Regions from separate parts of the Parabacteroides sp. D25 genome, predicted to be linked through region 2. Evidence: riboswitches for the same ligand, from Rfam matches in the RefSeq annotation. Region 2 holds a riboswitch; each other region holds the start of a gene.
The links. Region 2 has a riboswitch for cobalamin ahead of HMPREF0999_RS07585 (porin family protein). Riboswitches for the same ligand answer to the same signal wherever they lie in the genome.
Positions count from the first base shown of each region.

Region 1: it holds a riboswitch for cobalamin, as region 2 does, so the genes downstream of both, HMPREF0999_RS05045 (putative transporter) here and HMPREF0999_RS07585 (porin family protein) in region 2, are expected to answer to the same signal.
Region 3: it holds a riboswitch for cobalamin, as region 2 does, so the genes downstream of both, HMPREF0999_RS05005 (TonB-dependent receptor plug domain-containing protein) here and HMPREF0999_RS07585 (porin family protein) in region 2, are expected to answer to the same signal.

Region 1 is NZ_JH976501.1:352,828-364,951, forward strand. Features, by position in the region: gene accC (acetyl-CoA carboxylase biotin carboxylase subunit) at 1-460, shown strand, start outside; gene HMPREF0999_RS05035 (biotin/lipoyl-containing protein) at 473-997, shown strand; gene HMPREF0999_RS05040 (acyl-CoA carboxylase subunit beta) at 990-2,522, shown strand; cobalamin riboswitch at 2,680-2,881, shown strand; gene HMPREF0999_RS05045 (putative transporter) at 3,181-4,863, shown strand; cobalamin riboswitch at 4,973-5,178, shown strand; gene HMPREF0999_RS05050 (TonB-dependent receptor plug domain-containing protein) at 5,216-7,219, shown strand; gene HMPREF0999_RS05055 (DUF5074 domain-containing protein) at 7,240-8,604, shown strand; gene HMPREF0999_RS05060 (ABC transporter substrate-binding protein) at 8,604-9,722, shown strand; gene HMPREF0999_RS05065 (FAD-binding and (Fe-S)-binding domain-containing protein) at 9,786-12,124, shown strand, end outside.
Region 2 is NZ_JH976502.1:165,318-177,441, forward strand. Features, by position in the region: gene HMPREF0999_RS07540 (ectonucleotide pyrophosphatase/phosphodiesterase) at 1-1,000, shown strand, start outside; gene HMPREF0999_RS07545 (sugar phosphate isomerase/epimerase family protein) at 1,086-1,934, opposite strand; gene HMPREF0999_RS07550 (winged helix-turn-helix domain-containing protein) at 2,039-2,254, opposite strand; gene HMPREF0999_RS07555 (NAD-dependent epimerase/dehydratase family protein) at 2,381-3,874, opposite strand; tRNA gene HMPREF0999_RS07560 (tRNA-Glu) at 3,970-4,041, opposite strand; gene mutA (methylmalonyl-CoA mutase small subunit) at 4,313-6,172, shown strand; gene scpA (methylmalonyl-CoA mutase) at 6,185-8,332, shown strand; gene coaW (type II pantothenate kinase) at 8,462-9,316, shown strand; cobalamin riboswitch at 9,336-9,539, shown strand; gene HMPREF0999_RS07585 (porin family protein) at 9,831-10,439, shown strand; gene priA (primosomal protein N') at 10,527-12,124, shown strand, end outside.
Region 3 is NZ_JH976501.1:342,113-350,608, forward strand. Features, by position in the region: gene HMPREF0999_RS04990 (TonB-dependent receptor) at 29-2,212, shown strand; gene HMPREF0999_RS04995 (sirohydrochlorin cobaltochelatase) at 2,246-3,175, shown strand; gene HMPREF0999_RS05000 (sirohydrochlorin cobaltochelatase) at 3,249-4,346, opposite strand; gene HMPREF0999_RS05005 (TonB-dependent receptor plug domain-containing protein) at 4,369-6,432, opposite strand; cobalamin riboswitch at 6,544-6,741, opposite strand; gene HMPREF0999_RS05010 (TerB family tellurite resistance protein) at 6,796-7,593, opposite strand; gene HMPREF0999_RS05015 (HAD family hydrolase) at 7,684-8,301, opposite strand; gene HMPREF0999_RS05020 (sugar O-acetyltransferase) at 8,294-8,496, opposite strand, start outside.

The DNA.
Region 1 (12,124 bases), on a different contig from region 2:
CCCGGGTATTATCCGGCAATTAACGGAACCGAATGGTATCGGGGTACGTATCGATAGCTATGTATATGAAGGGTATGAGATTCCGGTCTATTATGACCCTATGATCGGTAAATTAATCGTATGGGCAACGACACGTGCGTATGCGATCGAGCGTATGCGCCGGGTTCTATATGAATATAAAATCACGGGCTTAAAGACGAACCTCAGTTATTTGAAACGTATCATGCATAATCCTGATTTCGTGAAAGGGGAATATAATACATTATTTATCGCTAAGAATGCCCGGATGCTACAACGGTCTAACGGTAATAACGAGGAAATCGAGAATATCGCCATGATCGCCGCTTATATGGATTATTTGATGAATTTAGAGGAAAATACTTCTACCCAATTGGTGGATACACGTCCTATCAGCCGTTGGCGGGAGTTTGGTTTACAAAAAGGTGTCTTACGGATTTAACGGGTATTGGTTATGGAAATACATATCGGAAATCGTGTGGCCGATGTGACATTGGTCAGTAAAGAAGGGAATAAAGTCCGGCTTTCTATCGACGGGAAGCCGTATGATGTGGATATCGTGATGACGGAGAACGGCAGTTGTTCTGTCTTGCACGATGGGAACTCATTTAACGCGGAGATCATCTCCGGAGAAGATCATCGGAGTTATGACGTGAATATGTTCTACCGTTCCTATCATGTGGATATCGTAGATACCCAAAAGAAATATTTGCGTATGCGTAAAAGTGCGGAAGAGAAGCAAGATGACAAGATTGTCGCCCCGATGCCGGGTAAAGTCGTGAAAATACCTGTGCGGAAAGGAGATCGCTTGGAAACGGGGGATACCGTGGTCGTACTTGAGGCGATGAAGATGCAGAGTAACTATAAGGTAAGCTCAGCATGCGTGGTAAAAGATATATTGGTATCCGAGGGAGATTCCGTTGATAACAATCAAGTGCTTATGACTTTAGACCTATTAAAAGATGATTCATATGAATAACGAGCAATTATATAAAGATTTTGAGGCTTTGAATAAAGAGGCCTCGTTGGGAGGAGGATTGAATCGCATTGAGAAACAACATGCTTGCGGGCGTATGACCGCCCGTGAACGAATCGAGATGCTGTTGGATAAAGGGACTTTCAATGAGCTGGATAAATTCGTGGTGCATCGGTGTACAAACTTCGGGATGGATAAGAATAAGATTCCCGGTGATGGAATGGTAAGTGGTTATGGAAAGATCGATGGTCGTTTGGTATTTGTTTACGCTTATGATTTTACCGCATACGGTGGGACCTTGAGTGCCACGAATGCCGCTAAGATCGTGAAAGTGCAACAATTAGCCTTAAAGAACGGAGCGCCGATCATCGCCTTGAATGACTCGGGGGGTGCCCGGATTCAAGAAGGGGTGAATAGCTTGGCTGGTTATGCTTCTATCTTTTACCAAAATACGATGGCCTCGGGAGTCGTTCCCCAATTATCGGCTATTTTGGGGCCTTGTGCGGGGGGCGCTTGTTATTCCCCGGCTTTGACCGATTTTATTTTTATGGTCAAAGAGCAAAGTCATATGTTTATCACGGGGCCGGATGTCGTAAAGGCGGTGACTCACGAGGTGATCGATAAGGAAGAGCTGGGCGGGGCGCAGGTACATAGCGGAAAAAGCGGGGTCGCACATTTTGTGTGTGATACGGAAGAGGAGACTTTGATGAGTATCCGGGAACTTCTGAGTTTCCTGCCTTCTAATAATATGGAAGACGCTCCAGTTATAGCTTGTGCTGACGATGTGCGTCGGGTAGAAGAGTCGTTGCAGCATGTGATTCCGGAAGATCCTAATGTCCCTTATGACATCAAGGATATTATAGAGCCGATAGTGGATAATCATTACTTTTTCGAGATTATGCCTCATTTCGCTCGCAATATTGTAGTGGGATTCGCTCGTTTGGGAGGCCGTACCATAGGTATCGTAGGGAACCAACCTGCCTTTTTAGCGGGAGTCTTGGATATCGATGCTTCTGATAAGGCCGCACGTTTCATTCGCTTCTGCGATTGCTTCAATATTCCATTGATCACGTTCGAGGATGTGCCGGGCTTCTTGCCGGGCTGTACGCAAGAACATGCGGGAATTATACGCCACGGGGCAAAAATTGTCTACGCTTATGCGGAGGCCACGGTTCCCAAAATCACGTTGATTACCCGGAAGGCTTACGGGGGAGCCTATATCGTAATGGCAAGTAAGCCTACCGGTGCCGATATAAACTTGGCATATCCGATGGCTGAGATTGCGGTGATGGGGGCTGAAGGTGCCGTGAATATATTATACCGGAAAGCCAACGATGAGGAGAAGAAACAAGCAATTCGTGAATACACCGAGAAATTCTCAAATCCTTACCGGGCAGCCGAGCAAGGATTTATAGATGAAGTCATACAACCTAGAGACACACGTTTTAAATTGATTCAGGCGTTGGAAATGGCGAAAAATAAGAGCCAGAGTAATCCTCCTAAAAAACATGGAAATATTCCCTTGTAGTAATTATTATTTAAGGAAAATCAAAGCCTCTTCCTGTCGGGAGGATAGCTTAGAGGTTAAAAGATCCCGGTTCAATTGTTTTGTCCCGGGATTTTTTTATTTGGATAATAAAAGTAAACAAAAAAGCGAAAAGATATGATATATACGGAAAACATGCTATCTTTGTTCCCGAATCGGTTCCGCATATACCATTCGGGTATGTGGATTAAAAGGGAATCGGGTGTAAATCCCGGACAGTCCCGCTGCTGTGAAGCTCCGAAGAACATCTTGAAACAACACTATCGCCACTGGTTCTAGCGACCGGGAAGGCTTCAAGATGGGAGTCAGTCAGAAGACCTGCCATTCATTAAAGGCTGTTTTTGCTCGAGGGATTAGGAAAGCAGTACGAAAAGATAAGCAATATCTTAAAAGGAACAAAGACGTATGAAAAGGATCTGTTCGCACTGTCGTGCGACATTTGAATGGCCGGTAACCCTTTTGCCGGAAGAGGAAAGTTTGTCTAAATTATCAGCATAAGAAATAGAAAATATATTAGTAAATGTTGTTAGAATGGATGCCAGATTAAACTGGGATACTAAATGTTCAATATGTGTATCTCTGCCGAAGTGATTCGCCAGAGGTACTTTTTTATCTTAAATTAATATATACATGAATAGATATGGAATGGATTAATGAATTGTTATGGGGAGAAGGGGTAGGGCATTCTATCCTTTTGTTATCCGTTGTGATCGCTCTGGGGATCCAGCTTGGTAAACTGAAGCTATTCGGTATCTCTTTAGGGATTACCATGGTACTGTTTGTCGGGATCTTTCTCGGGCATTTCGGTTTTACGGCGAATCCGTCGGTCGTTCATTTTTTTAGAGAGTTTGGTTTGATCTTATTTGTTTACTCGGTAGGTATGCAAGTAGGCCCCGGATTTTTCTCTTCGTTTCGAAAGGGAGGGATCACGTTGAATATGCTTGCTTGCGGTATTGTTTTTCTAGGGGTGATTACTGCCTTGATTATACATTATATTACAGGCATTCCTATACCGACAATGGTAGGTATCTTATCCGGAGCAGTGACGAATACACCGGGATTGGGCGCTGCTCAACAGGCTTATTCAGATATGACGGGGATCTCGGATGAAACGATCGCTTTAGGATATGCGGTTGCCTATCCGTTAGGTGTGATCGGCATTATCTTGTCGATGATTTTTATCCGTTATGTTTTCCGTATCTCTTTTGCGAAGGAGACGGAACAATTGGAAGAAGAGACGGATACGGAATCGGGAGGAGAGGCTGTACCTATCTCTTTGGTGGTGAAGAATCCGGCGATTTTTGGTCGTAGCGTAAGTGAGCTATCTAAATTGTTGGAACACCGTGAATTTGTTATTTCCCGTATTTTACGTAACGATACGAATCGGATAGAGATCGTGGCGGGGAACACGGTATTGAATGGGGATGATAAGATTTTTGTTATTACCGCAGAGCATGACGTGGAGGCGATAAAGACTTTTATCGGTCAAGAAATACAGATGGATCGTAAGCAATGGATTCCGGCGGAAAGCCAGTTTATCAGCCGGCGTATTTTGGTTACCCGGTCTGAAATCAACGGTAAGCAATTAGGGGCTTTGCAGTTACGCCGTTTACATGGAATTAACGTGACTCGGATCAATCGTGCGGGGCTGGAGTTGGTAGCTACTCCTAATCTGGTCTTGCAAATAGGCGACCGGGTGACAGTGGTCGGTAGTGAATTGGCGGTGGAGAAAGTTGCCGAGACGCTGGGTAATTCAATGAAACGCTTGAATGAACCTAATTTGGTGACTATTTTTGTTGGTATAGTTTTGGGTATTATCGTGGGAAGTCTTCCTATTAGTTTTCCGGGTATTCCTCAACCGGTGAAATTAGGATTAGCGGGAGGTCCGTTGATCGTTGCGATATTGATAAGCCGGTTCGGTTATCGTTATAAATTGGTTACTTATACCACGCAAAGTTCTAATTTACTATTGAGGGAATTAGGAATCACGTTGTTTCTCGCCTGCGTGGGATTGAGTGCGGGTGAAGGTTTTGTCGATACGATAGTCAATAAGGGTGGTGTAGCTTGGATCGGTTATGGTTTTATAATAACGTTATTGCCTCTACTGATTATCGGTTGTGTGGGAAGGTATTTTTATAAACTGAATTATTTTACGTTGATGGGATTGATTGCGGGAAGTACGACCGATCCTCCTGCGTTAGCCTATTCCAATATGGCGGCAGGAAATGATGCGCCGGCGGTTGGATATGCGACGGTTTATCCATTGACCATGTTTTTGCGTGTGTTGACCGCACAGTTAATGATATTATTCTTTTATACATAGAATAAATATTTTGTTGTTAGTAATGTTTAGAAAAGTGTAAACTCCCTAGCCTTCCGCCGAAGTGATTCGCCGGGGGGCTTTTTTGTTGCTAATCAAAAAGTAAACATGTATCTTTGCGGCCAATCAAGGTGTAGATGTTATCGATTCCGATAATAATCAGTAAAAGGGAATCCGGTGCGAGTCCGGAGCTGTACCCGTAGCTGTAAGTCCTTGGAGCCCCGGCAAATCTTGTTGCCACTGCCTATCGGATAGGCGGGAAGGTAGCCGACAGAGGGTGGACGAGCCAGAAAACCTGCCATGATTTTGTTATGCGACGTTTCGGGTGAAGACGTTGGTAAACCTAAGAATTATTATGCGAGATTTATATCTTATAAGATGTCTGTGCGTTTTTAGCGTATGGTTATTTTCTTTGGGTGTCGCTTTCGGTCAACAGATCGATACGACGGCCTATCACGAGCTTTCCGGGGTGGAAGTAGTGGAGAAGGTACGTCCGTCGGTCACCCGTGAAGGTACGCCTTTGCAAATTATGGACCGGGCGGGAATCGATCGCTTGGGAGTACAAGACCTATCCGAGGCCGTGAAACGCTTCTCGGGAGTTACAGTACAGGATTATGGGGGGATCGGAGGATTGAAAACGGTCTCGGTACGTAGCTTGGGAGCGAAGCATACCGCCGTCAGTTACGATGGGGTGACGATTACGGATGCGCAAAGCGGGCAAGTCGATATCAGCCGTTTCTCGTTGGATAACGTGGAGATGGTTTCCTTATCGATCGGACAATCGGATGACATCTTCCAAACGGCAAGGGTGTATGCCTCGGCAGGAGCCTTGAATATACAAACCGGAAAGCCCACGTTTAAAGACAAATCGTTTCATACTTATCTTAAGGTTAAGGGAGGTTCCTTCGGGCTTTTTAATCCCGTGCTGCATTATGATCAAAAATTAGGAAAGCGTTGGAGCGCATCCTTACATGGTGATTTCGTGCGTGCGGATGGGCAATATCCCTATACATTGATTAATGGGGAATTGGAGACGAGAGAGAAGCGTAGAAATAGCGATATCCATGCTTACCATTTGGAAGGTAATCTATTCGGCGATTTTGGAAGGGGAGGCGAACTTTCCTTTAAGGCGTACTATTTTGATTCGGAGCGGGGGCTTCCCGGTTCTGTTAATTTATATAACAAGAACACTTCTGAACGATTATGGGATAATAACTTTTTCGTGCAATCGGGGTATAAGAATGTTCTTAATGAGAAATTTACGCTACGGGCCATGGCTAAGTATAATTATGCTTTTACTCGTTATTTAGATATAAATGATAAATATGCTGCGGGCGAACAAGTCGATTTGAATACACAGAATGAGTATTATGGCTCTGTAGGTTTGCTGTATACTCCTATAAAGTATGTATCGGCGACGTTGACTACGGATTTAACTCGCTCTATGCTGGACAATAATTTTGTGAACGGCCCTAATCCAAAGCGAATGGCCTCTCAATCAGTACTAGCGGTGCAATATAAGAACAGTCGATTCACGGCTACCGCTAGTTTATTGGGAACATATATCACTGATAAAGTGGAGCAAGGGGAAAAACCGGATGATAAGAGGCGTTTATCCCCGGCTGTAAGTTTGTCTTGGCGGCCATTCTCGGAAAGTACTTTGCGGATACGTGCCTCTTACAAAGATATATTCCGGGTTCCTACATTTACGGACTTGTATTACCTCCGTATGGGAAATACAAATTTGAAACCGGAAGAAACTTCCCAATATAATGTAGGGGTAACATGGAGTTCTTCCTGTGGGGATTGGCTGCGGCATTTCAGTATTTCGGCGGATGGATATTATAATACGGTGAAAGATAAGATCGTGGCTTTACCTACCATGTATGTTTGGAAGATGATGAATATGGGCGAAGTGGATATTAAAGGGGTAGATGTAAATTTATCTACACAATTCCGATTGCCCTTACGAATGAGCTTGCTTTTGGCTTCCACTTATTCTTTTCAATACGCGGTTGATGTGACAGATCCGGAAGCTAAGAATTATAAGGATCAGATTCCTTATACACCTCGTCATTCTGGCACGGTTTCCGTAACCTTGGAAAATCCATGGGTAAATGTCTCTTATATACTGACTGCGGTTGGTGATCGTTATGCATTGCCGCAAAATATAGATCGGAACAGGATTGATTCTTATATAGAACAGAGTATTTCTATAAATCGAGATTTTCGTTTTCGATATTTCGGTTTGCGTTTGCAAGGTGAATTGTTAAATCTTGCGAACGTGAATTATGATGTTATTCAGTATTATCCCATGCCGGGCCGTTCTTGGCGTTTAAGTATTTGTTTATCCTATTAGTAAACTATAAAAGTAAAGTAATGAAAAAGAAGAATTTAGTTTGTGTCTCTGCCTTGTGTGCATTGATGTCTTTCTCGTTTGTCAGCTGTGATGATGACAATGAGCCTTCACTGAACATACCAAATGTATCTGTAACTAATGTCAGTTTTACGGATGAGAATCCGGAAGCTTTAAAAGTTAGCGGAACCTTAAATTGGACAGCTCCGTCTTCTGTTGACAATGTAACAAAGTACGTGATTTATGGTTCCTCTGATGGAACCGCTAAAGATATGAAAATTGCGGAGGTAGAAGTTGGAACACATTCATATGCTATTACGGATGTCGTAAATATAGGCTATTTATTAGTTATAGCCGCAAATGCGGAAGGTGAGTCTTCTGTTTATGCTTCCGTAAGAGTTATTGATTTTGTGAAGGATAGTTCTTTCATGGCTTTATATTTCTTGAATTCGGGCAATATGGGAAATAACAACTCTTCTTTATATATGTACGACATAGAAAAGGATGAGGTTGTCCCCGATTATTTCTTGGCTCAAAATGGCAGGGGGCTGGGAGATACGGCACAGGATATGATCGTGTATGGCGATAAGATGTATATCGCGGTATATGGAGAGTCTACGATAGAAGTGACAGATCTGAAGGCAAAATCCATTAAGCAAGTCAAGACAGAGGGGCAGCCCCGTTATATGGTATCAGAGGGTGGAAAAGTCTATATTAGCTATTATAATGGATATGTCGCTCGTTTGGATACCGCATCCTTGGAGGTTGAGGCGAAGGTAAAGGTCGGACGGAATCCGGAACAATTGGCGGTATCTTCTAATAAATTGTTTGTCTCAAACTCCGGAGGTATGGATTACAGTACCGAGGTTGGGTATGATAAAACGGTATCAGTGGTTGATCTGTCTACTTTTACAGAGATAAAGAAGTTGGATGTAGTATTGAATCCCACACGGATACAGGCGGATGAGCAAGGAAATGTATATGTGGTTTCTATGGGTAACTATGCGGATATACCCAATACGGTACAAAAGATAAATACGGAGACTTATGAGGTTACTTCCCTTACGAATTGTCCAAACGCAACGGAGATGGCCTATGAGGATGGCAAGCTATTTCTGTTCTATGCGCAATGGGGAATGTCTAGCCCTGCATTTTTAACATTTGATACAAAGAGTCAATCTGCGGGAACGAGCTTTATTACAGATGGAACCTCAATACAGTCCCCTTATTCAATCAGTGCCGTGGGTGGAAATGTCTATGTCGCAGAGTCTGATTATAAGAATAATGGCGATATTTATTGTTTCGGAGGTGACGGTAAATTGTTCAAGAAGTTTGAGGCCGGTTTAAATCCCATGAAAGTAGTCCTCGCTCAAAAAGATAATATCTAATGCGATTACTGATTCTCTTAGGGTTCGCTTTCTGGATGGTGGCATGTACGCCATCCGGAAAGCAAACTTCTTCCAAGGAAGCTCTTTCCTCTGATAGTATTCAATATGCCCAAGGTTTCACGGTTCAGCGCTTTGATACCTATACAATGGTGGAAGTTCGTGATCCGTGGGATAGTACTCGTCTGCTTCAACGCTATTTATTGGTAGACCGGACAAAGTCGGTTCCTGGCGGATTACCCAAAGGGACGATCGTGAAGGTCCCGGTAAAAGATATTGTGGTTTATACTTCTGTTCATGCGGCTATTATTGATCAATTGCACGAAATCAATAAGGTTATAGGTGTTTGTGAGCCTCGTTATATGGATACTCCTGCCATACAAGAGGGTATACAGGCCGGAAGAATCGCTGATTTAGGTGAGGCTACCTCTCCGAATATAGAGAAAATGATAGAGATCGGTGCGGAACTCGTGATAGCTTCCCCGTTTCAGAACAGTAGTTATGGGCCTGTCGAGAAGATAGGGATACCCATTATCGAAGGAGCCGACTATATGGAGGCATTTCCTTTGGGGCGCACGGAGTGGATTCGCTTTTATGGTTTGCTATTCGGAAAGGAAGAGATGGCCGATTCTATATTTAAAGAAACAGAGCAAGCCTATTTGTCTCTAAAGGACTTAACCGCAAATATAGATAATCGTCCTACTGTTTTGTCGGAGAAGAAGTTCGGCTCTTCGTGGTATGTACCATCCGGAGATAGTTATATGGCTCATCTTATCGAGGACGCCGGAGCCGATTATATGTTTAAGGATTTACCGGGTGCCGGAAGTACCCCCTTAGCATTTGAGACCGTGTTTGATAAAGCGATCCATGCGGATATTTGGCTTGTTAAATATAATCAGTCTTCTGAGATGACCTATAAAGATTTACGCTCCGAATATACTCCTTACGAGAATTTCGACGCTTTTAAAAAAAAACGGATTTATACCTGTAATACAGGTGCAGTTCCTTATTACGAGGAATTCCCTATACATCCGGAATATCTATTGAAAGATTTAATCTGGATTTTCCATCCGGAGCTAGTATTCGGGTATTCTCCTCGTTATTTTAGAGAAATGCCCTGATTGTCTTAAAGGTTTCATATCTTTGTTGAAATGTCGTTTCTAGACAAATAAAGGTATTAGACTATGAAGATAAAAAAGGTATATGCTGATGCTTTAACTACATTAGCGAAGGGAACAGATGCCGGGATTTACAGGTTGAATCCCAAACGAGTTGAAATCGTGAGTTGTGAGCAGGATGTAAAACGTGTTCTTGCTGAATGTGAGAAGACTGGTAAATCTGTAACCTTTAAAGCTGGGGGGACTTCTTTATCCGGCCAGACTATCACAGATTCTGTATTGATGGAAATCAGTCCTGATTATGGAAAGGTTAAGATTTCAGGAGATGGGAGTTTAGCTAAATTCCCCTGTGGTATAACTGGAGAAGAGGCGAACCGGTGGCTGAGGCCTTATGGCCGCAAACTGGGTCCTAGCCCTGCCTCCATCAAATCCGCACGTATAGGTGGGATCGTAGCGAATAACTCGAGTGGTTCTAGCTATGGTATTATCCATAACTCGTATAATACGATTCGGGATATGGAAATTATCTTCGCGGATGGAGCCTTTTTGGATACTTCTTCGTTAGCGAGTCGCAGGGATTTCATGCAAACGCATATAGGCTTATTGGAAAAGTTGATGAATTTCCGTTTGGAGATCTTGTTGAATCCGGACATGGAAGACCGGATTCTATCTAAATATGAGTTGAAGAATACCTGCGGTTATGGAATGAACTCTTTCTTGGATTATACTGATCCATACGATATACTCATGCATTTAATGGTTGGCTCGGAAGGAACCTTAGGGTTTATTTCTTCGGTTACTTTCGAGACAGTCCCGGATGAGTCTTTAAAAGCTTCCGCCTTGATTTATTTCCCCTCTTTGATAGAAGCATGCAGAGCCATAGACCCGTTACGCCAATGCAAGGTGTCCGCCGCCGAGTTGATGGATAGAAACGCCTTACATGCGGTAGAGGATGAACCGGGGATGCCGGAGATATTACATTCTTTACCCGAGGATGCGGTAGCGTTACTGATCGACACGTCTTCTAATTCGGAAGAAGAACTTCAAATCCAATTCCGGGATATAGAGGAGCGGCTAGCAGATATACAGACCTTATGTCCGGTATCATTTACGACCGATCCGAAGCTTTACGCTACTTATTGGCGGGTACGAAACGGTTTATTTACTTCCGCTGCGGGAAGACGGCCACGGGGGACGGTATCTATTATTGAAGATATTGCTTTCCGGGAAGAGGTTTTAGGAGAGGCTTTGGAACAAGTGCGTGGGGTCTTGTCGGATTATGGATACGGAAATGCGGTGATGTGGGGACATTTATTGGATGGAAACGTTCATTTCACGATTTTTCCGGATATAAACGCACAGGAAGGTATCGATCATTACGCTTCTTTTATGCGTAGCCTTGTAGATGTGGTACTTTACTACGACGGTAGCTTGAAAGCGGAGCATGGCACGGGACGAAATATGGCTCCATTTGTTAAAGATGAATGGGGTGAGGAGATTTATGAGTTGATGTGGAAGATCAAAAGGCTCTTTGACCCGGAAAATATATTAAATCCGGGCGTCCTTTTAAATCGGGACCCGGATGTGTTTATAAAGAACTTAAAGCAAATACCGTTGGCGAATGAGCTGATCGATAAATGCATCGAGTGTGGTTTTTGTGAGATACAATGTCCGTCAAGGCATGTGACATTGACACCCCGGCAACGTATCGTGATCTATAGGGAATTATCGGCTTTGGCGGAACAGGGGGAAACAAACTCTAAGCGATATAAAGAACTCAAGAAAGCCTTTAACTATAAAGGTAACGCTACCTGCGCTACCGATGGCCTATGTGCTACGGCATGTCCGGTTGGCATTAATACCGGTTTATTGATCAAAGAGTTACGGTGGAAAGAGAATGGTGTCTTGGCGAATGCTATCGCTTCAGGCATCGCCGGGAATATGGGAACCGTAACGGGTATGCTTCGTCCTTTGCTTAAGCTGCCTCATGTGCTTTCAAAGCTGGTGGGGTATAACGCATTCGAGAGATTTGCCTCTTTCTTGTTTAGGGCTTCCGCTCATAAATTCCCGCTTTGGACTCGGCATACACCTTCTGGCGCGTCAAAGTTCAAGGAACTGACGGGTGTAGAGAATGGGATGGAAATGGTTTATTTCCCGTCTTGTATTACCCGTACGATGGGAGCTTCAGCTGATTATGAAGATGTGGATTTTGTAAGTGTAACGGAACAAATAATCGCTTTATTGACAAGAGCGGACTTTACGATTCGTTATCCTGAGAATCTAAGTAAGCTTTGTTGCGGCATGGCTTTTAGCAGTAAAGGGTTCCGGAAGCAAGCGGCGCAGAAGGCGGAGGAATTGAATGAGGCTCTTTTGCGGGCGAGCGATAACGGCCGCTTGCCTATTTT
Region 2 (12,124 bases):
ATGTTATCCCAGCGTGACTTTCCCGAATCATTATAGCATGGCTACCGGATTGCATCCGGATCACCATGGTTTGGTAAATAATTTCTTTTATGACGCGGAGCTTGATAGTTCATACCGGATGGGAAACCTGGATCCGCGATTTTATGGTGGAGAACCTATTTGGAATACGGCGGAACGCCAAGGGGTTCGTACCGCTTCCTTCTATTGGGTCGGTAGCGAGGTGCCTTTGGCGAGTGGCCAGCCTTCAATATGGAAGCCGTTTGATAAATCGGTTTCTTTTTCAGATCGTGCTGATTCCGTGATCTCTTGGCTGAAGTTGCCGGAAGATATACGTCCTCATTTGATTATGTGGTATATGGAAGAGCCGGATGCGATAGGTCATTCCGCTACCCCGGATTCCTCGGCAACCTTGGATGTGGTAGAGAACTTGGATAAAGTCTTGAATCATTTCTTCACGGAAGCCCGTAAGCTGGATATTTTCGATAAGATCGATTTTATCGTTCTCTCGGATCATGGAATGGCCACCTATTATCCCGAGAGATATGTGAACTTGAATGATTATCTACCCCGGGATAGTTTCGATTATGTCTTTGATGGTGTTCCTACATTATTATATCCGAAGAAAACCTATGTGGATACTGCCTATGCGATTTTACAGAAAGTGCCGAATATAACCGTATGGAAGAAAAACGAGATCCCTGAGAAATTGGTTTACGGAAAGAATCCTCGAGTTAGTGATCTGGTTGTTTCTCCACATATTGGAACGTATGTGCAATTCCGCGAGAAATCATCTCCCCGTTATGCGGCGACACATGGTTACGATAATTTTACACCGGAGATGGAGGCTATATTCTATGCGGCAGGTCCCTCGTTCAAGAAACACGTAGAGGTTCCGCAAATGGCGAACGTGAACCTCTATTTGATGATCGCACGCTTATTGAATATACAGCCCGCCCCGAATGATGGAGATAGCGCTGTCGTTCAGCGGTTATTTAAATGATAGGACTTCGCGCTACTTTCTAAATGGAGATTTACTGCACGGGCCTTGCAGTACTACTGTAAAGCCGGTTGCAGTAATTGATGCCTTATTGATGTTCGCATGTCATCTTACGCATGAAAGCGAGACTGCCTTTAGCTAGCTCATCTGCGTTGTATTTAGATGGACGCCAAAGAGATACGACTTCCGCCATGCCGGGAACGGAATTGGAGAAATTCTCCAGAACTAAGTTCCCATTGAAATCGATTTCCTGTAGTCCCCGGAACAAATCATCCCAGCGTACGTTTCCCTCACCTAGCATTCCCCGGTCGCTTTCAGTCATGTGAATATGGCGAAGTCGGCTGCCTGCGGCGATAACCGGTTCATAGAAACTAGTCTCTTCTATATTCATATGGAAAGTATCCAGATGCAAAGATAAATTCGGAGCGTCTATGCGTTTGATAAAGCGCAAGACTTCCTCCGCGGAGGTACACATATAGCTTTCATAGCGATTGATCGGCTCTATACCGATCGTGATTCCGGATCGGCCGGCGTATTCGGCAACCTCCGCCCATACCTCACAAAGCGTATTCTCTTCTTCCCGTGTTCGCTGTTTGCCGGAGAAGACCCCGATGCCGGAATGTAAGACACCTCCCAAGTAATCAACCTCCAGTTCGCTCGCTTTATCCAGCGCCGCCTTGATCAGGCGAGTCGCTTCCTTGGGATAAAAAGGAATATGCGCTTCTTGGGGAAGGTTGAGAGAACAAGTCGCCTTCAATCCGTGTTGTTTCAATTGTCGCTTTACGGTTGGAGCGTCGAACTCCATGGAAGGAGGCAATAAGATTTCCAGTAAATCAAAACCGGCGACAGATGCTTGCTGGATGGCGAAAAGACCGCCTTCTGGTGTCCACATAGGTGGTATCCAAGAAAGGATGGAAGCTCCGAAAGTAGGATTCATAATCGTATTGTTTTTATTCGTTAGGGTTACAAAGTAAGTACTTTTTTGAAGATTTCATTGCGAAGAAAGTGAAATCCTTCGCAATGAAATATCATAAATGTCATTTAAAAATAAAAGTTGGTACCCGGACAGAAGATAGGGTGGCTGCTGGTGTTATCAATTTCAATCTTATTTTCTCTAGCGAGCCAACCGATAGCGGACCATAGATCCGCATCTGTTAGAGCGGATTTTGCTCTCAACGCCTCAAAACTCCAATGTTGGCCATCTGAAAGCAAATTCCAGATAGCTCCTGCATTTAATCCGATCGATCCTTTTGTCATGATAAAATCTGTTTTTATGTTTATGGTATATAGTGCTTATATTGTTATAACAGATAATATCCGGTAAAAGTATGTTGCGTTGAGATAAATAATCTAAAAAACAAAAATCTCTTGATGCGTTGAATTTTATTCCTTGAAGTCAGCGAATATGGATTCATCGTATACATTGTGTTCCTTTTTATCGTGGAATGGATACCATACTTGGGCAAAGAACGGATTTCCTTTAGCGATCTCGTCGTAATTCCAAGGGAGCGGTAAACATTCCGGGCACCAATGGCCTCCTAATAATACTAATGTGGGAGAGGCCTTAAAACGGTGACCGAATTGGCATTCCCAATCGAGCGGAGTCGATAAGTCTCCTTTTGTCATGGCCGGGGACAAGCATTTTCCTCCCCTGAATTCTGCGGCTTTACGCATATCCTCGATATCCCATTCCGACTTCGGCTTACTTTCATCATAACCATGATCCAGAAAGACGGGTGTTTCGGAGGGGCGTTTTGTCCGGATCTTATCCCAACCCGGGATTGCTTGCCAATCCTCATACGAGCCAAAATAGGCGGATATACGATCTTGGTGTCTGTTCTTGATCCAGTTACGGGTTCCCAGTCCCGGCTTTTTAGCGATGGCTCCCATACCCAGTTTTATGAAGATAGGAGGGACGATCTTTGCTAGGTGGAAATACCAAGGGACTTGGCTGGCCATCCATTTAAAATAATCGTCGCAAGTTTGGTTACTGCGGAAATGCAGATATCCTTCCAATAGGTCTGAATCGGTATACCATTGTCCGTGGAAATTACGGATAGCGAACCAGTTCGGTTCGAATATTTTCTCCGGGGCGGGACAGCCGATCGCTTTTAACAATTTACTCTCAAACTCATAATTCGTCAGGCGGAAAGATGGGCCGCTACTAATGTTATAGAAACGGTTCCAAAACTCATCCGGCACCTCTTCCTCGCATACATTCGCTAGTAAGCGACCGGAATCCTCGGCGGTAGCCCATTCCAGCACGCCGTCTAGCGGTACATGGAATGTGATTGGGTCCGAACCCTTGAATAATAATTCGGGGCATAAGATACCGGTTTGGCGAAGGCACGCCCAATGTCTAATACCCGACTCCACGAAAATACGTTCGGCTATTGTCTTTGAGATGGCATAATGGTCATAAACACTTATATTGATCGGATCTCCCGTACGTCCCCAATGAACCGGTGCGTTACGGTGGCCGGTTTGCGCCACGGAGCCGATATAGACTACCTTGATCTGATCTGCGTTCGGTTGCGCTTTTACGGCATCCACGATGTGTTGAGCGGCGGTCGTGTTTACTTTCAAGGTCTTTTTAGGGAAATAATCCGCCGCCGGCGAAACCATTCCACCTACGTGTAATACGTAGTCCGCTCCTGTTACTCCATTTAGGACATCCTGATAACTCGTCAAGTCTCCCCAAACGATACGGATCCCTGCCACGGCCTCATAGGTGGCCAACTTCTCTTTATTGATTTTGCTCGGACGAGCCAAGAGTGTTATATTAAAACGATCTAGCCGCTTGGACAACTCGACCAATCCGGCATGGCCCATCGTCCCGGTGGCTCCGGTCAGAAAGACGGTCTTTTTACTTTTCATGATATAATTTAAGTGTATAATAAAAATCTTAGGATACTATCGGGTAGCGAAGGTATATAAAAAAAAACTCCCAACCAATAGGTTGAGAGCTTTTGTAGTGGATACGAGAATCGAACTCGTATTACATGCGTGAGAGGCATGTGTCCTAACCGTTAGACGAATCCACCATTTAGATGTCATTGTTTTTGTTTGACGATGCAAAGGTAGATATATTTTTTAATTCTGCAATAGTTGGACTGAGTTTTTTTGAAGAAAAAGTGTGTTTTTTATCAAAATGCCAAGAAAACGGGGAGAATACCACTAAAAGGCGTTAAAAGTAGTTGCGATTTCATTGTTTTTTCATTGTCGGTACTGTTTATTTATTCTACCTTTGCCATCTGTAATTGAACAAAATAGTATTGAACATTACTAATACCAGTTTAATAAACAACTAATATTATGGCAGAACTTAAAGAAAAACTTTTCTCAGAATTCGCACCTGTGTCTACTGAAGAGTGGATGGCGAAGATAACGGCCGACCTGAAAGGGGTACCGTTTGAGAAAAAGCTTGTTTGGAAGACAGGCGAAGGATTTAATGTAAATCCTTTCTATCGTGCAGAAGACATCGAGGGTTTAAAGACTACAGAGTCTCTTCCCGGTGAATTCCCTTATGTTCGTGGAACGAAGAAAGACAACGATTGGAAGGTACGCCAGAACATTGAAGTTTGCTGCTTCAAGGGTGCTAACGAGAAAGCACTTGACCTTTTGACGAAAGGTGTTACTTCTCTTGGGTTCATCATCAAAGGTGATGAGGTGAACGAGGAGAATATAGCTACTTTATTAGAAGGTATTTGTCCGGCTTCCGTAGAATTGAACTTCAACACTTGCAACTGCAAAGCGGAGAAGTTGATCGGTATCTTGGCTGACTACTTCAAAGGCAAGGGTGTCGACGCAGAGAAGTGCTACGGTTCTGTAAACTATGACGCTTTCAAGAAACCTTTAGTAAAAGGTAAAGAAAACAGTGAGTGGGTAGAAGGTGCCGCAGCTGTGCTCAAAGCTGGACAGGCTTTGCCTAACTACCGTGTATTGGCTGTAAATGCGTTCCTTTTCAACAATGCTGGCGCTTACATTTCTCAGGAATTAGGTTACGCCTTGGCTTGGGGTAACGAATTGATGGCAAAACTTACCGAGGCTGGTTTCACCGCTGACGAGGTTGCCAAGAAAATCAAATTCAATTTTGGTATCAGCTCTAACTACTTCATGGAAATCGCTAAGTTCCGTGCGGCTCGTTGGTTGTGGGCCGAGATCGTAGCCGCTTATAAGCCGGCCTGCGAATGCGCTTGCAAGATGGTTGCTCACGCACAGACTTCAGAGTGGAACATGACGGTTTACGATGCTCACGTAAACTTGCTTCGTTCTCAAACTGAGGCTATGTCTGCCGCTCTTGCCGGCGTAGACTCTATCACGGTTCGCCCGTTTGATAAGATTTACCAGACTCCAGACGATTTCTCTGAGCGTATCGCACGTAACCAACAATTATTATTGAAGGAAGAGTGCCACTTGGATAAGGTCGTTGACCCGTCTGCCGGTTCTTATTATGTAGAGGTATTGACGAATTCCTTGGCTGATGTCGCTTGGAAGTTGTTCTTGGAGGTTGAGGAAAAAGGAGGATTCTCCGTTGCCGTGAACGCAGGTGAGATCCAGAATGCCGTTAACGCTTCGAATGTAGCTCGTAAGAAAGCGGTTGCTACCCGTCGTGAGATCCTGTTGGGTTCTAACCAGTATCCTAACTTCACGGAAGTAGCTGCCGATAAGATTCAGGAAAAAGGTTCTTGCTGTTGTGGCGGTGGTCATTGCGGCGAGGCAACGATCCCGGCTCTTGATTTCTCTCGCGGCGCTTCCGAATTCGAGGCTTTGCGTATGGCGACAGAGAAGAGTGGCAAGACTCCGAAGGTATTCATGTTGACGATCGGTAACTTGGCGATGCGTTTGGCTCGTTCACAGTTCTCCGCTAACTTCTTCGCTTGTGCCGGATATAAGATAATTGATAACTTAGGCTTCGATACGGTTGAGGCTGGTGTTGAGGCTGCAGTCAAGGCGGGTGCTGAGATAGTGGTTCTTTGCTCTAGTGATGACGAGTATGCTGAATTCGCTCCTGCTGCTTACAAGGCTTTGGCCGGACGTGCCGAATTCGTTGTAGCCGGAGCTCCTGCTTGCGCGGACGACTTGAAGGCTCAAGGTATCGACCAGTTCGTAAATGTAAAGAGCAATGTGCTTGAGACATTGAAAGCATTCAACGCTAAATTAGGAATCGCTTAAGTATAAACAATTATGAGACCAAATTTTAAAAACATAGATATAAAGAATGCCGGATTCGCAGCTACAAACGCTGCCGAATGGGCAAAAGCCAATGGTATCGAGCCCAATTGGAAAACACCCGAGCATATCGAGGTGAAACCTGTATATACAAAAGAAGACTTGGAGGGTATGGAGCACTTGAACTATGCTTCCGGTCTGCCTCCTTATCTACGTGGCCCGTACAGCGGTATGTACGCTATGCGTCCTTGGACAATCCGTCAGTACGCGGGTTTCTCTACCGCTGAGGAGTCTAACGCTTTCTATCGCCGTAACTTGGCTTCCGGTCAGAAAGGTTTGTCCGTTGCGTTCGACCTTCCGACTCACCGTGGTTACGATGCCGACAACGAACGTGTGGTTGGTGATGTAGGTAAAGCGGGTGTATCTATCTGTTCCTTGGAGAACATGAAAGTGTTGTTCGATGGTATTCCTTTGAACAAGATGTCTGTTTCCATGACCATGAATGGTGGTGTGCTTCCGGTATTGGCATTCTATATCAACGCAGGTTTGGAGCAAGGTGCTAAGTTGGAGGAAATGGCCGGTACGATCCAGAACGATATATTGAAAGAGTTCATGGTACGTAATACCTATATTTACCCGCCTGAGTTCTCCATGAAGATTATCGCTGATATCTTCGAGTATACCTCTCAGAAGATGCCGAAGTTCAACTCTATCTCTATCTCCGGTTATCATATGCAGGAGGCTGGTGCTACGGCTGATATCGAGATGGCTTATACGTTGTGCGACGGTATGGAATATCTTCGTGCCGGTATCAACGCCGGTATCGATGTGGATGCGTTCGCTCCCCGTTTGTCATTCTTCTGGGCTATCGGTGTAAATCACTTCATGGAGATCGCCAAGATGCGTGCGGCTCGTATGTTGTGGGCGAAGATCGTGAAGAGCTTCGGCGCTAAGAACCCGAAATCATTGGCATTGCGTACACATAGCCAGACTTCCGGTTGGTCATTGACCGAGCAAGATCCGTTCAATAACGTAGGACGTACTTGTATCGAGGCTATGGCCGCTACATTAGGACATACACAATCTTTGCATACGAACGCATTGGATGAGGCGATCGCTTTGCCGACCGATTTCTCCGCTCGTATCGCTCGTAATACACAGATTTACATTCAGGAAGAGACTAAGATCTGTAAGGAAATCGACCCGTGGGCTGGTTCTTACTATGTAGAGTCTTTGACGAATGAATTGGTACATAAAGGTTGGGCGTTGATCCAAGAGATCGAGAGCATGGGTGGTATGGCGAAAGCCATCGAGACAGGTCTTCCTAAGATGCGTATCGAGGAAGCGGCCGCTCGTACACAGGCTCGTATCGACTCTGGTGTTCAGACCATCGTTGGTGTTAACAAATATCGTTTGCCGAAGGAAGATCCGATCGATATCCTTGAGATTGATAATACAGCCGTACGTAACGAGCAGATCGCCGCTTTGAAGGAGTTGCGTGCTAACCGTGACGAAGCCGCTGTTCAAAAAGCTTTGGCTGATATCACGGAGTGCGTGAAGACGAAGAAGGGCAATTTATTAGAGTTGGCTGTTAAGGCTGCCGGCTTGCGTGCGTCATTGGGAGAGATCTCCGATGCTTGCGAGGTGGTTGTAGGTCGTTATAAAGCAATCATTAGAACTATTTCAGGCGTGTATTCATCAGAAACTAAGAAAGACGCAGACTTCCAGAAAGCTTGCGAGCTTTGCGAGCAATTCGCTAAGAAAGAGGGCCGTCAGCCTCGTATCATGATCGCTAAGATGGGTCAGGACGGACATGACCGTGGCGCTAAGGTTGTTGCTACCGGTTATGCTGACTGTGGGTTCGACGTAGATATGGGACCGTTGTTCCAGACTCCGGCCGAGGCTGCCCGTCAAGCTGTAGAGAACGATGTTCACGTAATGGGCGTTTCTTCTTTGGCCGCTGGTCATAAGACGTTGGTTCCGCAGGTTATCGAGGAGTTGAAGAAATTAGGTCGTGAGGATATCATCGTTATCGCTGGTGGTGTAATCCCGGCTCAAGACTATGACTTCTTGTATAAGGCTGGCGTTGCCGCTATCTTTGGCCCGGGTACTTCCGTATCGAAGGCAGCTTGCCAGATCCTAGAGATCTTGTTAGGCGAATAAATAGCATTTAAACCTTACGGTTTTTTAATAAAGAGAGGCTGGACAATTGATTTTGTCCGGCCTTTTTTAGTATTGTATACGGGTTTATGTACTTTTGTAGCGATTATTCAATTAAAAAGGGAAAGAATCATGGGAATCGTTATAGGTATAGACGTGGGAGGTAGCACGACCAAGATCGTCGGTGTGGAGGATAAGAAGATCAAGAACCCGATGTTCGTGAAAGCTACCGATCCGGTAACCTCTTTATTCGGGGCCTTCGGTAAATATATTTATGATAATAACATCTCACTCTCGAATATAGAGAAAGTGATCTTGACGGGTGTAGGTAGCGCCTATATCGATCAACCTTTATATGGCTTACCAACCGCGAAGACGGATGAGTTCCTCGCAAATGGGCTAGGGGCGCAGTATAATACGGGACTGGATAGCCTGTTGGTGGTCAGCATGGGAACGGGTACCTCTTTTGTCAAGGTACAAGGCTCCACGGTCGAGCATATCGGGGGATTGGGTATCGGTGGCGGAACCATCCTCGGCTTGTCTAAGCTATTATTGAAAACGCATGACTTTCACCAAATAGCGTCTTTGGCTGAGCATGGTTCCCTGAATGATATCGACTTGCATATCCGGGATATTACGCCGCATCCGCTACCCGGCCTGCCGCTAGACGTGACAGCCTCTATTTTTGGAAAAGCGGATGCGAACGCTAAGGTTGAGGATATCGCTCTCGGTATCGTTCATATGGTCTTGCAGACTATCGGGCAAGGAGCTGTTTTCGCCTCGTTAAATGGCGATATCAAGAATATCGTGTTGATCGGTAACCTGACTCGCTTGCCGCAATGCCCGGATATTTTCCCCCGTCTGGAGGAGATGTGCGATGTCCATTTCAAGATACCGGAGTATGCCGAGTATCGCACGGCTATCGGGGCGGCTTTATGTTATATCAGGAACCGGGAATATAGGGATATTTTTTGTGGAAAGTGTTAGGCTACATCAAAACTTTATGTATCTTTGCTACATGCTTTGTTCCCTTTCGGCAATCGCCGGATAGGGATTAAAAGGGAATCGGGTGAGAATCCCGGACAGTCCCGCTGCTGTAAGCTTCATAAACGGGTTGAGCAATACTGTTGCCACTGTTCATTCAAGTGAATGGGAAGGCGCTTAAGACCGGAAGTAAGTCAGAAGACCTGCAAGGCGTGTATATTTTCGACGGCTTCGAGGAAAGGCCGGAAGAGAACGCAAGAACCGTATCCGGTTTTTACTATTCTTTATCCAAGGTTTTCTTATCAAGTCGTCTCATGGTTTCGGATAATTATTTTGCCATAATAATTAGGGAAAGAAGCATGAATCTGACCGACGGGATGAGCTCCGTATGTAAGATGCATGCTTTCTTTGAGTTTAAAGGACTGGGGTATTCCGTGAACACTCTATAGAGAATATTTGTTTATTATTAGAAAAGTGCGTTTATTTGCAACGAGTAATTAACAAAAGAAGTATGAATATGAAGAAAATCGTGGGATTTCTTATGGTTGCCTTGTTAGCGTTGATGGCGCTTCCGGCGAACGCTCAGCTTAAATTCGGTATCAAGGGAGGTGTGAATATATCGTCTGTCCATTTCAACTCGGACGTGTTGAAAGCGGATAACGTAACCGGCTTCCAAGTGGGGCCGATGATCGAGACGACTTTGCCGTTGGTGGGTGTCGGGATCGATGCGGCCGTGTTGTATTCGCAAAAAGGTTTGGAGACGACTTCGGTTGGCGGGGTTAAGACTTCGATGAAGACGGATTATATCGATGTTCCGGTCAACTTGAAATGGAAATTCGGCTTACCGATCGTCAAAGCGTATCTGGCAGCCGGTCCGTATATCGGTTTCCGTGTAGGCGGTGATAAATTTTGGGATATCCCGGGTTCCGTAGCGGATCAGGTGAAGGCGAAGAATTTCAGCGCAGGCCTTAACTTCGGTGCCGGCGTGGAGTTGATCAGCCACTTGCAGGTGGGTTTCAATTATGGTCTGGGACTGACTGATAACTATAGCATTGAGAAGGTGAACCTCTCCGACGGTGCCGGAAAGAATCGTGGATGGTCTATCACGGCAGCGATCTTGTTCTAAATAGGTGAAAATAAAATGAGAGAGGCTGGGCTTTAGAAGTCCGGCCTTTTTTGTTATTTTTGGGCTCGTAATGAAACACCTGTTTGAATGAAATATGCGGACGTCATACTTCCCCTTCCTTTGGAGAATAGCTATACCTATCGGATACCCGAAGATCTGGAAAGAGCCGTGACTCCCGGTTGCCGGGTGATCGTGCATTTCGGGAAGAAACGATATTATACGGCCATCGTCATGGAGGTACACGACCGGGAACCGGTATCCGATTTTGAGACGAAGGAGATCTACGCTTTGCTGGATGCCACTCCGGTGCTCCGCCGTCCGCAACTCCGTTTCTGGAAATGGATATCTTCTTATTATATATGTAAGCTGGGCGACGTGTATAAGGCGGCCTTGCCTTCCGGCTTAAAGTTGGAAAGCGAGACGGCGGTTACTTATAATGAGGATTTCGAGGCTACCGCCCCCTTGCGCCCGAACGAGCAAGCGGTACTGGATGCCTTTAGCGGGGTTTTGAAATTGACGATCTCGGAGTTGGAGAAGAAGACCGGTCTCCGAAATGTTGTCCCGATCGTCTCTTCCTTGATGGTGAAAGGGGCGGTCGAGGTGAGCGAGGAGCTAAAGCGAGGATTCGTTCCCAAGACACAGGCGTTTATCCGTTTGGCCGAAGCTTACTGGGATGAGACGAAATTGCAGGCGGTGTTCGAAGAATTGAAAAGGGCGAAGAAGCAAGAGCTTCTGTTGGTCAGCTTCTTGGATTTAAGCCATACCTTGAATCCCGCTTTATCGAAGGAGCTTTCCAAGAAAGAGCTATTGGAACGCAGTGGTTATACCTCTGCGGTATTGGAGGGTCTGCTGAAACGGGGTATCTTGGAGAGTTACGAGAAAGAGGTGGGTCGTTTACAAGTATCCGTCTGCCGCTTGCAAGAGCCGAATCCGCTCAGTCCGGCGCAAGAGAAAGCCTACGGAGAGATCCATGAGGCTTTCAAGACGAAGGAGGTTTGCTTGCTTCATGGCGTGACTTCCAGTGGTAAGACCGAGATATACGTCCGTTTGATCCATGAGGTCTTGCGGCTGGGGCGGCAGGTTTTATATATGTTGCCGGAGATCGCTATCACGACCCAGATCACGGAACGGCTGGCGAAATTATTCGGGGATAAGCTATTGGTCTACCACTCTAAGTTCTCGGACAACGAGCGGGTGGAGGTCTGGAACAAGCTGCTGCATAGCGACGAGCCTATGCTGGTATTGGGGGTCCGTTCTTCCCTCTTCCTTCCGTTTAAGGACTTGGGCTTGATTATCGTGGACGAGGAGCATGAGAATACGTATAAGCAGCAAGACCCGGCACCCCGTTACCATGCCCGTAACGCTGCCATCGTCTTGGCGGGTATGCACGGCGGTAAGACCTTATTGGGTTCCGCCACCCCTTCCATCGACTCTTATTTCAACGCTACGGCGGGGAAATACGGTCTGGTCGAGCTATCCACCCGCTACGGTGATTGCTTGATGCCGGAGATTATTACGGTGGACGTGAAGGAGCTAAAGCGCAAGAAGATTATGAAAGATACCCTTTTCTCCCCCCTGTTGGTGGAGAAGGTGCGGGAGGCTTTATCCCGGGGTGAGCAAGCGATCTTGTTCCAGAACCGCCGGGGATTCGCCCCGATGATCGAGTGTCGGGGGTGCGGGTGGGT
Region 3 (8,496 bases), on a different contig from region 2:
CGGAAATATACATAATAACAAATCGTTTATGAAAAGAAAGTGTTTGTGCGCGGCTTTAGCTGTAAGTTGTGCGATAAACGTATCATTTGCGCAGGTACGTTTACAGGGTAAGGTCGTGGATGAAAGTAATGAACCAATCCCGGGCGCGAATATCCGCGTGTCGGAATCCTTGAATGGTACAACCACGGATGCCGGCGGAAAATTTGAGCTGAACCTTCCCGATGGTAGACATCGTATTCGTGTGACTTACCTTGGCTATGAACAGGGCGTGTATCAAACGGATCACTCGGAAAAAGATGTCGTTATTAAGCTGAAAGAAAAGTATGTGAATATCGATCAAGTGGTGGTAACCGGTACCGGTTCGCATCGCCGCATGAGTAATTCTCCTATTCCCGTGAAAGTGCTTACGGGAAAAGACTTGAAAGAGGCGAGCGTAACCAATTTCCAAGATGCGATGACCAAGCTGAATCCGAGTATCGTATTTATGGAAAACGGACAGGGGGCTACGATGAATATGAACGGATTGACAGAGAAATACGTGGTTATCTTGGAAAACGGTAAGCGTTTGGCCGGCGATGATACCTATTCCCGTATCGATATGTCTAACGTAAAGCGGGTAGAGATATTGAACGGGGCCGCTTCCGCTTTGTATGGTAGCGATGCGATCGCCGGCGTTATCAATATCATCACGGATGATTCCCGTAATAAGGTGAACGTGACGAGCAATAGCCGTTATGGTAGCAAGAACCAATTCTTGCAGTCGGTCAATGCGGACGTGAATGTAGGGAAGTTCGGTTCATATACTTCTTATCAATATCAACGGGCCGATGGTTGGCAATTAAATCCCTATACGGAGAGTAAAGGCGAGTTGGTTCCTACCAATAAGCAAGCTTCCGAGGGATTTCACCGGAACGTGATCAACCAACGTTTCACGTACGACGCTACGGATCGTTTGTCTTTTTATGTGCGTGGTACTTTCTTCGGACGTTCCAGCGATCGTCCGATGCCAATGGATAAAGTGAATACGACCAACTATGATATGAGAAAAGAGACGTTCACTTATGGGGCGGGCGCTCAATACATGATTAATAAGAACTCTTATTTGAACGCTGATTATCTGTCGGACAATCATAGTACGTATAAGGATTTCTTTGATGGAAAGAAAAGCGGAGAGAGTGATATGACGAAACGGATTCATTACCATAACTTGAATGTCAAGGGAATCTTTCGTTTGGGCAAATATAATAAGCTTTCGGCTGGTGCGGAGTTCATTAAAGAGTTACTGAGTAGCGAGACGGATAACATAGCGGGTAAAAGTATGTACACGACTGCGCTTTATGCTCAAGACGAGATCAATATCAATGAGCATTTCCAAGCGTACGCGGGTTTGCGCTATATTTACCATGAGAATTTTAAGAGTTATGCGACTCCTAACGTGGCTTTGCTGTATAAGGTAGGCGGTTTTAATTTCCGCGGATCGTATGCGGCTGGTTTCCGTACACCTGAATTGAAAGAGTTGTATACGGAATCGGAGAAGAAAGCGTCCGGAGCGACTCGCCTTACGATCGGTAATCCGGATCTGGACCCGGAGAAGAGCGACAATTTTACGTTGAGCGCAGAATATACGATGCGGTATTTCTCTTTGTCCGTGTCCGCTTTTATGAATAACGTACGTAGCATGATTAACTATAAGATGTTGGATACGGCGGAACGGGATGCTTATAACACCGCCCATGGTACGTACTATGATGAGATACAGATGCGTGCGAATATCGATAAAGCGAAGATCAAAGGTATTAACGTGGCCTTCAATAGTTATCTGGGAGCGGGCTTTACCTTGAATGGTGGCTATAGTTTCATGGATGGAAAAAACGTATATGAGGATGAGCCTTTGGATAAGACCGTTAAGCATAGTGGTACGGTAGCGGCTATGTGGTCTCATACTTGGAATAAGTATAAGCTGAACGTGAATTTTAACGGACGTATCCAAGGGGAACGTTATTCTACTTCTTATGGATACGCACCGAAATATTCCTTGTGGAATCTCAATACGAGCCATACGTTTAGAGCCGGCGATTTCTTGTTGGAACCGGGAGTAGGTATCGAGAACCTTTTTGATTATGTAGATGATCGTCCCTTTAATTACAATTACGCTACATTGACCCCGGGCCGTACCTATTACGTCAGCCTTCTGGTCCGTTTCAAGCAGTAAACTGTCACATGTCAACTATTAACTAATATAATAATGTATAGGGGATTTTTACGATCCATGTTTGTTTGTTCACTCCTGCTCGGGCTCGCCTGTTCATTATGGGCGAAACCCGGGCGGGAGTTTTACGCTTCCGATATCCGGGAGAGCATGGAAAAGGGAGATAAGTTAGCGATCTTGATGGTACATTTCGGGAGTGCTTACCCGGAAGCTCGTACCCAAGTACTCGATGTGATGAACAAGCGTGTCAAGGAGGCTTTCCCAGACGTGGAAGTCCGGCAGGCTTATAGCGCCCGTAGCGTAGTGAGTCGGTTGAGGGCGCAAGGTGTTTGGGTTCAGTTGCCGGCGGACGCCTTGGTAGAGTTGCGTGATCAAGGGTTTACCCATGTGATAATCCAACCGACTATCATTATAGAGGGTGTGGAGATGGAAGCGATCCGCAAAGAGGCGGAACAGCGAAAAGGTTTGTTTAAGGATTTGCGTGTAGGTAATCCCTTGTTATATGATGATACCGATTATGAGGCGGTGATGAAAGCGGTTTCCTCACCTTCTGGAGTGACTAAAAATGGGGCTAAGTTATTGGTGGCGCACGGAACTTATCATGCCAGTAACTCGGCTTACGCGAAATTGGGGTATATGTTCCAGACCAAAGGAATGAAAGATTATTATACCGGAACCCGTGAGGGTTTCCCTACGATCGAGGATGTAGGTGAGCAAATGCGCCAAGCCGGTCATAAGCGTGTGGAGTTGATTCCTTTTATGTTCGTACTGATTCGAGGTACGGAAAATACGGTTACGGATTTCTGGCAGAAAGGGCTACGTCAACAGGGTTTCGATGTGGATATTTATTTAAAGCCTCTAGGTGAGAATCCGGCGATCCGGTCTTTATTTATCGATCACATCCGTTTCGCCATGAAATATAAACGGGCGACGATTTTTGATCGAAAGAAATTATATACACACTGAACAATTGAAAATTGAGAATTGAAAATTGGTTCAGTAAGTACTCCCTAATTTTCAATTCTCAATTCTCAATTATTTACTGGTAGTCTTCTCCGGTTTCCCAAGCCTCCGCATCATTATATAATGCTTTTAGATGGTTCACCCAGATCTGACGAACAGCGTCGTAATCGCCTAAGCCTATGATCTTACAGTTCTCTAAACTTCCGTTATGGCTTTCTTCCGTGTCGATCTTGAAGCCCATCTTCAAAAGTTTTAGTCTCCAGCAAGCGTCGGCGTTAGGAGCGGCAGCGCTGAAATCATCACCCTCCTCAATACCCCAAAGGTCATTATGCGCATGGTCTCCGGCGATAGACATGAACGGAGCTAAGGAGATCGTGATCTCTTCCGGTTTTAAGTTATGATCCTCGCGGTATTTGGTAAGTTTGGAATAGACACATTCCTCATTTGGTTCGCCTTCTTCCGGCCAGAACAACATATCTCCGTAATCAACGGTACCTACGAATACATTCTTGTTAGCGGCCAAGGCTTGCATAGCCTCTTCTGTTTCCGTGTATTTCGTATTTGCGTTATAGTTTTTATCCGGGTTACCATGTCCCATTAATAAAAGGACGTTCTTGTTATCAGCCAATTTATCACTGTAGTGGCTGTATAGGACTTTTGCTACGGCTTCCACATCCTCTTCGTTGTACACCAAACAAGGGCTTTTTACGACTTGAACACTCGGGAAAGACTCGATCATGAATTTCTTCTTCACGTCCGTATTCATCAAGCTTAGGTATTCCTCACCCGGGATGATGTGTAAGGACTGTACCGCAACCTTCTTGTAACCGGCATTTCCTAGGGCTTGTAACCAAAGGTCCGGTTGGTAACGTGCGATACCTGTCTCTGCTTCTACACGATTCACACAAGTACGGGAGGTAAATGACAAATAGATGTCCGCATCGGGAAATGCGTTTTGGAAATCGGCTAGTGTAGCGTCGTATGTCTTGATAGACTCCTTGAATGTGCTACCGAATGTACACAACAAGATCGCCGTGTCATGTTTCTTACTTGCCTTTACGACTTCTTCCGCCGGGTTTGCGGTATTGTCGTCGTCTCCATCATCACAGGAGGTAAAAACTGCGTTTGAGGCAAATAGACTCGCCGCAAGCAAAAGGTACTTAAATTTGTTCATCGCATTTAACTTTTAAGATTGTTTATAGTTTATGTTTATTCTGAAATTTCACGATAAAAGAGGCGTACCAAGTCCGTCCGGGAGACGTAGTTCCACGATGGCGTCCGAACGGGGTACGATCCACATAATCGAAGATATTATCGATACCGACATTGATATCTAGGTTCCATTTTTTCTTTTTCAATACGTTATGACGGGTATTCAATCGCCATAGCTGATAACTTTTTCCATCACCGTCCGTGATATAAAAGCGGGTAGATTGGTATCGGCCGAACAAAGTGACATCCAATTTATACTTTTTCCACGCATGGTTCCATGCCAGTTTCCAATTGGCATTATGGAATGAGGTTCCGTTGATCGGGGTGTAGAGCATATAATTCGGGTCGGCTGGATCATCCGTATATTGCGCTTTGGCATCCGTATAGCTATAGCCTCCACCAATAGCCAAGGAAGATAGGATTTGATAGGTGAGCGATATATCTCCTCCGAAAGAGCGGGCTTTGGATAAGTTCTTGTGTTGCATGCTGGCCTCGATCTCATCCAATCGGTCTTCGGCGCTTGTCGGGATCTCGGTCAAGGCGATCATGTTCTTGATACGGTTGTAGAATCCTGTTACCGTGATCTGCAGGTTCGACGCATGATATTCTACGCTCGCCGAATAATAATTGGACTTTTGCGGTTTTAAATCCTTATTACCATAATAATGTTTCCACGGGCCGCCGCCGATCTGCGTGATATAATCATCGTGCAACTCCTTTAAGGTAGGAGCCTTAAATCCATTTGAGTATGTGGCTCGGATATTGAAGTCGCCTAGTTTGTACATGGCGGAGACTTTAGGGGTAAACGTAGCCCCGAACTCTTGGTGCACGACGAAGCGCCCACCTACCGTCACATTCAACCGATCCGTCGGGTTCCATTCGTCTTGTACATAAGCGGAAGCCGTAAATACGGAGGCTTTCCCGTTCTCGATACGCCGGGGGGATTTCAAATGATCGTATTGATATTCGAGCCCGGCGCTTAGGATATTGTTTTCACCGAGGTGGAATACGCTTTTGGCTTGTCCTAGGAAACGTTGTTGAGAGGTTTCCAGAATATGTTCTCCGGGATAACGAGTGATACGTAAATCCGTCTTCGGATCGAAGAAGTTCGTGACATCTTTATGATGGTAATTATAGAAATAGCTATAGTTACCATACGTTAGATCTACCGAAAGGAAGTTCTGCCCTCCCAATGCGTATTTAGCTCCTCCGGCTACATCGAAGTTCCGGTAGAATTGATCATAGGTATAATACTTGAATGCGCCGTGCGGACGATAATTCCATTTCTGGTAAAAAGAGCCATCGGCCGAAAGGCTCAGCCGGTCGTTCACTTTGTAGGTTAAGTTCTCCCTTAACGTAAAGTTCGTGGATCGGTTTACGGTTCGTGTCACGGTTCCATTCATTACCTCGTGATGGTCCCATTCTTGGGTCGTATTTCGCCAGCCGTCCGTATGGGTCGTACTAAGTGAGGTGTTGGAATTCACTCTCTTATGCCCAAAGCCGATTTGTACGCTTTCCAATATATCTCCATATGATCCGACACGAGTCGTATTCGATAGGCTCACTTTATCCCGGTTCTTTTTCGTGATAATATTGATGACACCGGCGATAGCGTCCGAGCCATACAGGGAAGAGGCGGCACCTTTTACGATCTCGATACGTTCGATATTGGCGGGGTTGATAATACTCAAGTCGTTTTGTCCGCCGGTATCTCCGTTGATCCGTTTGCCATTGATAAGGATCAAGATGTAATCGTTGCCTAATCCGTTCATCTGGATGCCACTACCCATGTCGCTCGGATTGAAGGTGATGGAAGCGTTCAGCCCTTCCAGAATATCTTGCATACTACGTCCTTGGTAACTGTCAAGGGCTTTGCCGGTGATTACCTCTGTTTGCACAGGGGCGTCTTTCAGATAGTGTTCGGTACCCGTACCGGTGACCACGACCTCGTTCAATAGCACGGAAAGTTCCTTCGGATCTTTCAATATGCTTTGGGCGCATACGGATTGTACGCATGCCACCAGAATAGCGAATGCTAAAAGCCTCATATAGTGTTTTATTTATACACGAAATAAAACAACAAGCCTCTATCTGGTTATGTCTCAAAAAATAAATTGAATCGTTTTTTGTATGACACATACTTCTATCCTGGAAGCTTGATGTTATTGTAAGACTTTAGCAGGTATTCTGGCTCTCCTCTGGTTAGAAACCTTCCCATTCCAATTCAAGAACAGTGGCTTTTGAACTTCTAACCAACTTAATGAGGATTACAGCTGCAGGAACAGCTCCGGATTCACACCGGATTCCCTCTCACCAAACTATGTGATAGCTTGGTTACTAAAATCGTGGGCAAAGGTAGGTCTTTTTAATTAAATAATACAGACATTGAGAAAATATTTCCATTTTCTTATTTACTTCATGCCTCTCGCTTTATAGATACGCTCCTTAGCCTCATTGATCTTTTGGAGTTTCTCATTGGCGGCCTTGCGGATATCTTCACCAAGGTTGGCTACTTTGTCCGGATGATGTTTGATAGCCATGCGGCGGTAAGCGGCACGCACCTCATCGTCCGTAGCCGTGGGTTCTATCTCTAATACTTTATAGGCGTTATCTAGGGAGTTTTCCTGAAGATTTAACATGGATTCAACTTCCTTTTCAGACATTCCCATCGCTATGGCTACCTCTTTTAAAGCGTTGATCTCGGTGGCGCAAACATTACCGTCGCTCTTAGCGATCTCGGCGAGGAACGCCAGCAGTTGCAGCCGCTCCTCATAACTTAGGTTGTATGCGATCTGGGTTCCGCATTCCCGGATGGTATTCTTGAATCCTATGCTATTCTCTTGCTCCATGCGTTTGGCTTGGTCGAAAAGCTTTAGCAATATCTCTTCACCTTGGCCTACGGCGATCTCGCCGAAGTTCCTTCGGAGGAATTGACGGACATATTCCATCTCGCTGTGCATGATTTTCCCATCGGCACGGATGATATAGGAGGCCATTACCAACATGGAGAAAAGGAAACTGTTACGCTCCCCGGCGTATGGGTCTCTTCGTGTATATTGATCATCGTAATTGGTTCTGCCACCGAAGGGCTGTCCCGTCATGTTTGCCTCTTCCTCAAAGAAAGAGCCTAATATAATACCGGCTAAAGCGCCCAGTGGTCCGAATGCCATAAACCCCAAGACACCGCCTATCCATTTTCCGATACCCATATTCTTCTTTGTTTTATTTGTCGTTAATCAATGGTGCGATATTCGCTATTCTCTAAACGCATCTCCGGCTGTTGCAATTTCTGGTATTCATCATTGTTCAATTTTGATACCGCAAATTCGCTCTATTTCAAAAATATATTCTTTGGGTGTTGTGAACAATACAGCTTCCATTCCAATCGCCTTTGCACCCAACACATTCACCATTCTGTCATCCGTAAACAAACATTCCGACGGTTTAAGGCCATATTTGTCACGAAGGCGAAGATAAATTTCCTTTTCTGGCTTGATGAAGTGTTCCTCACATGATATTACCATACCGTCAAGTAACCGGAATATGTCGAATTTCTCCATGACCCGGTAGATTGTGTCGCTCCAGTTCGTCAACCCATATAGTTTGAATCCAGATTGCTTTAACTTTTTTAGAAGTACACGCATACCTTCAATCTCTCCTGTTATCTCTTCTAGATAATTATCTTTGAAAAACGTGAAGGCATCACTATATTCAGGATACCTTTTTATCGCTCCGTCAATCATTTTATCAAACGGGATTATTCCACGGTCGCACATGTTTATAAATTTCGGATCTGATAGAATTTTGTGAAAACCGATTAGTGACACTTCATCATCCCCGAAATGTCGTTCAAGCAAGGGTTGCAAATCGTGATTTACGAGGACCTTGCCAAAATCAAAAATGAGGTTTTTAATCATTATCTTCGATATTTTTAATTACACGGCAAGGATTGCCGACAGCTATGGAATTGGCAGGAATATCTTTCACGACAACACTGCCTGCTCCGATGACAGAGTTTTTACCGATGGTCACACCCGGAAGGATTGTAGAGCCGCCTCCTATCCATACACCATTTTCTATAAGGACAGGTCGGGCAATTGTGTCGCAGATGG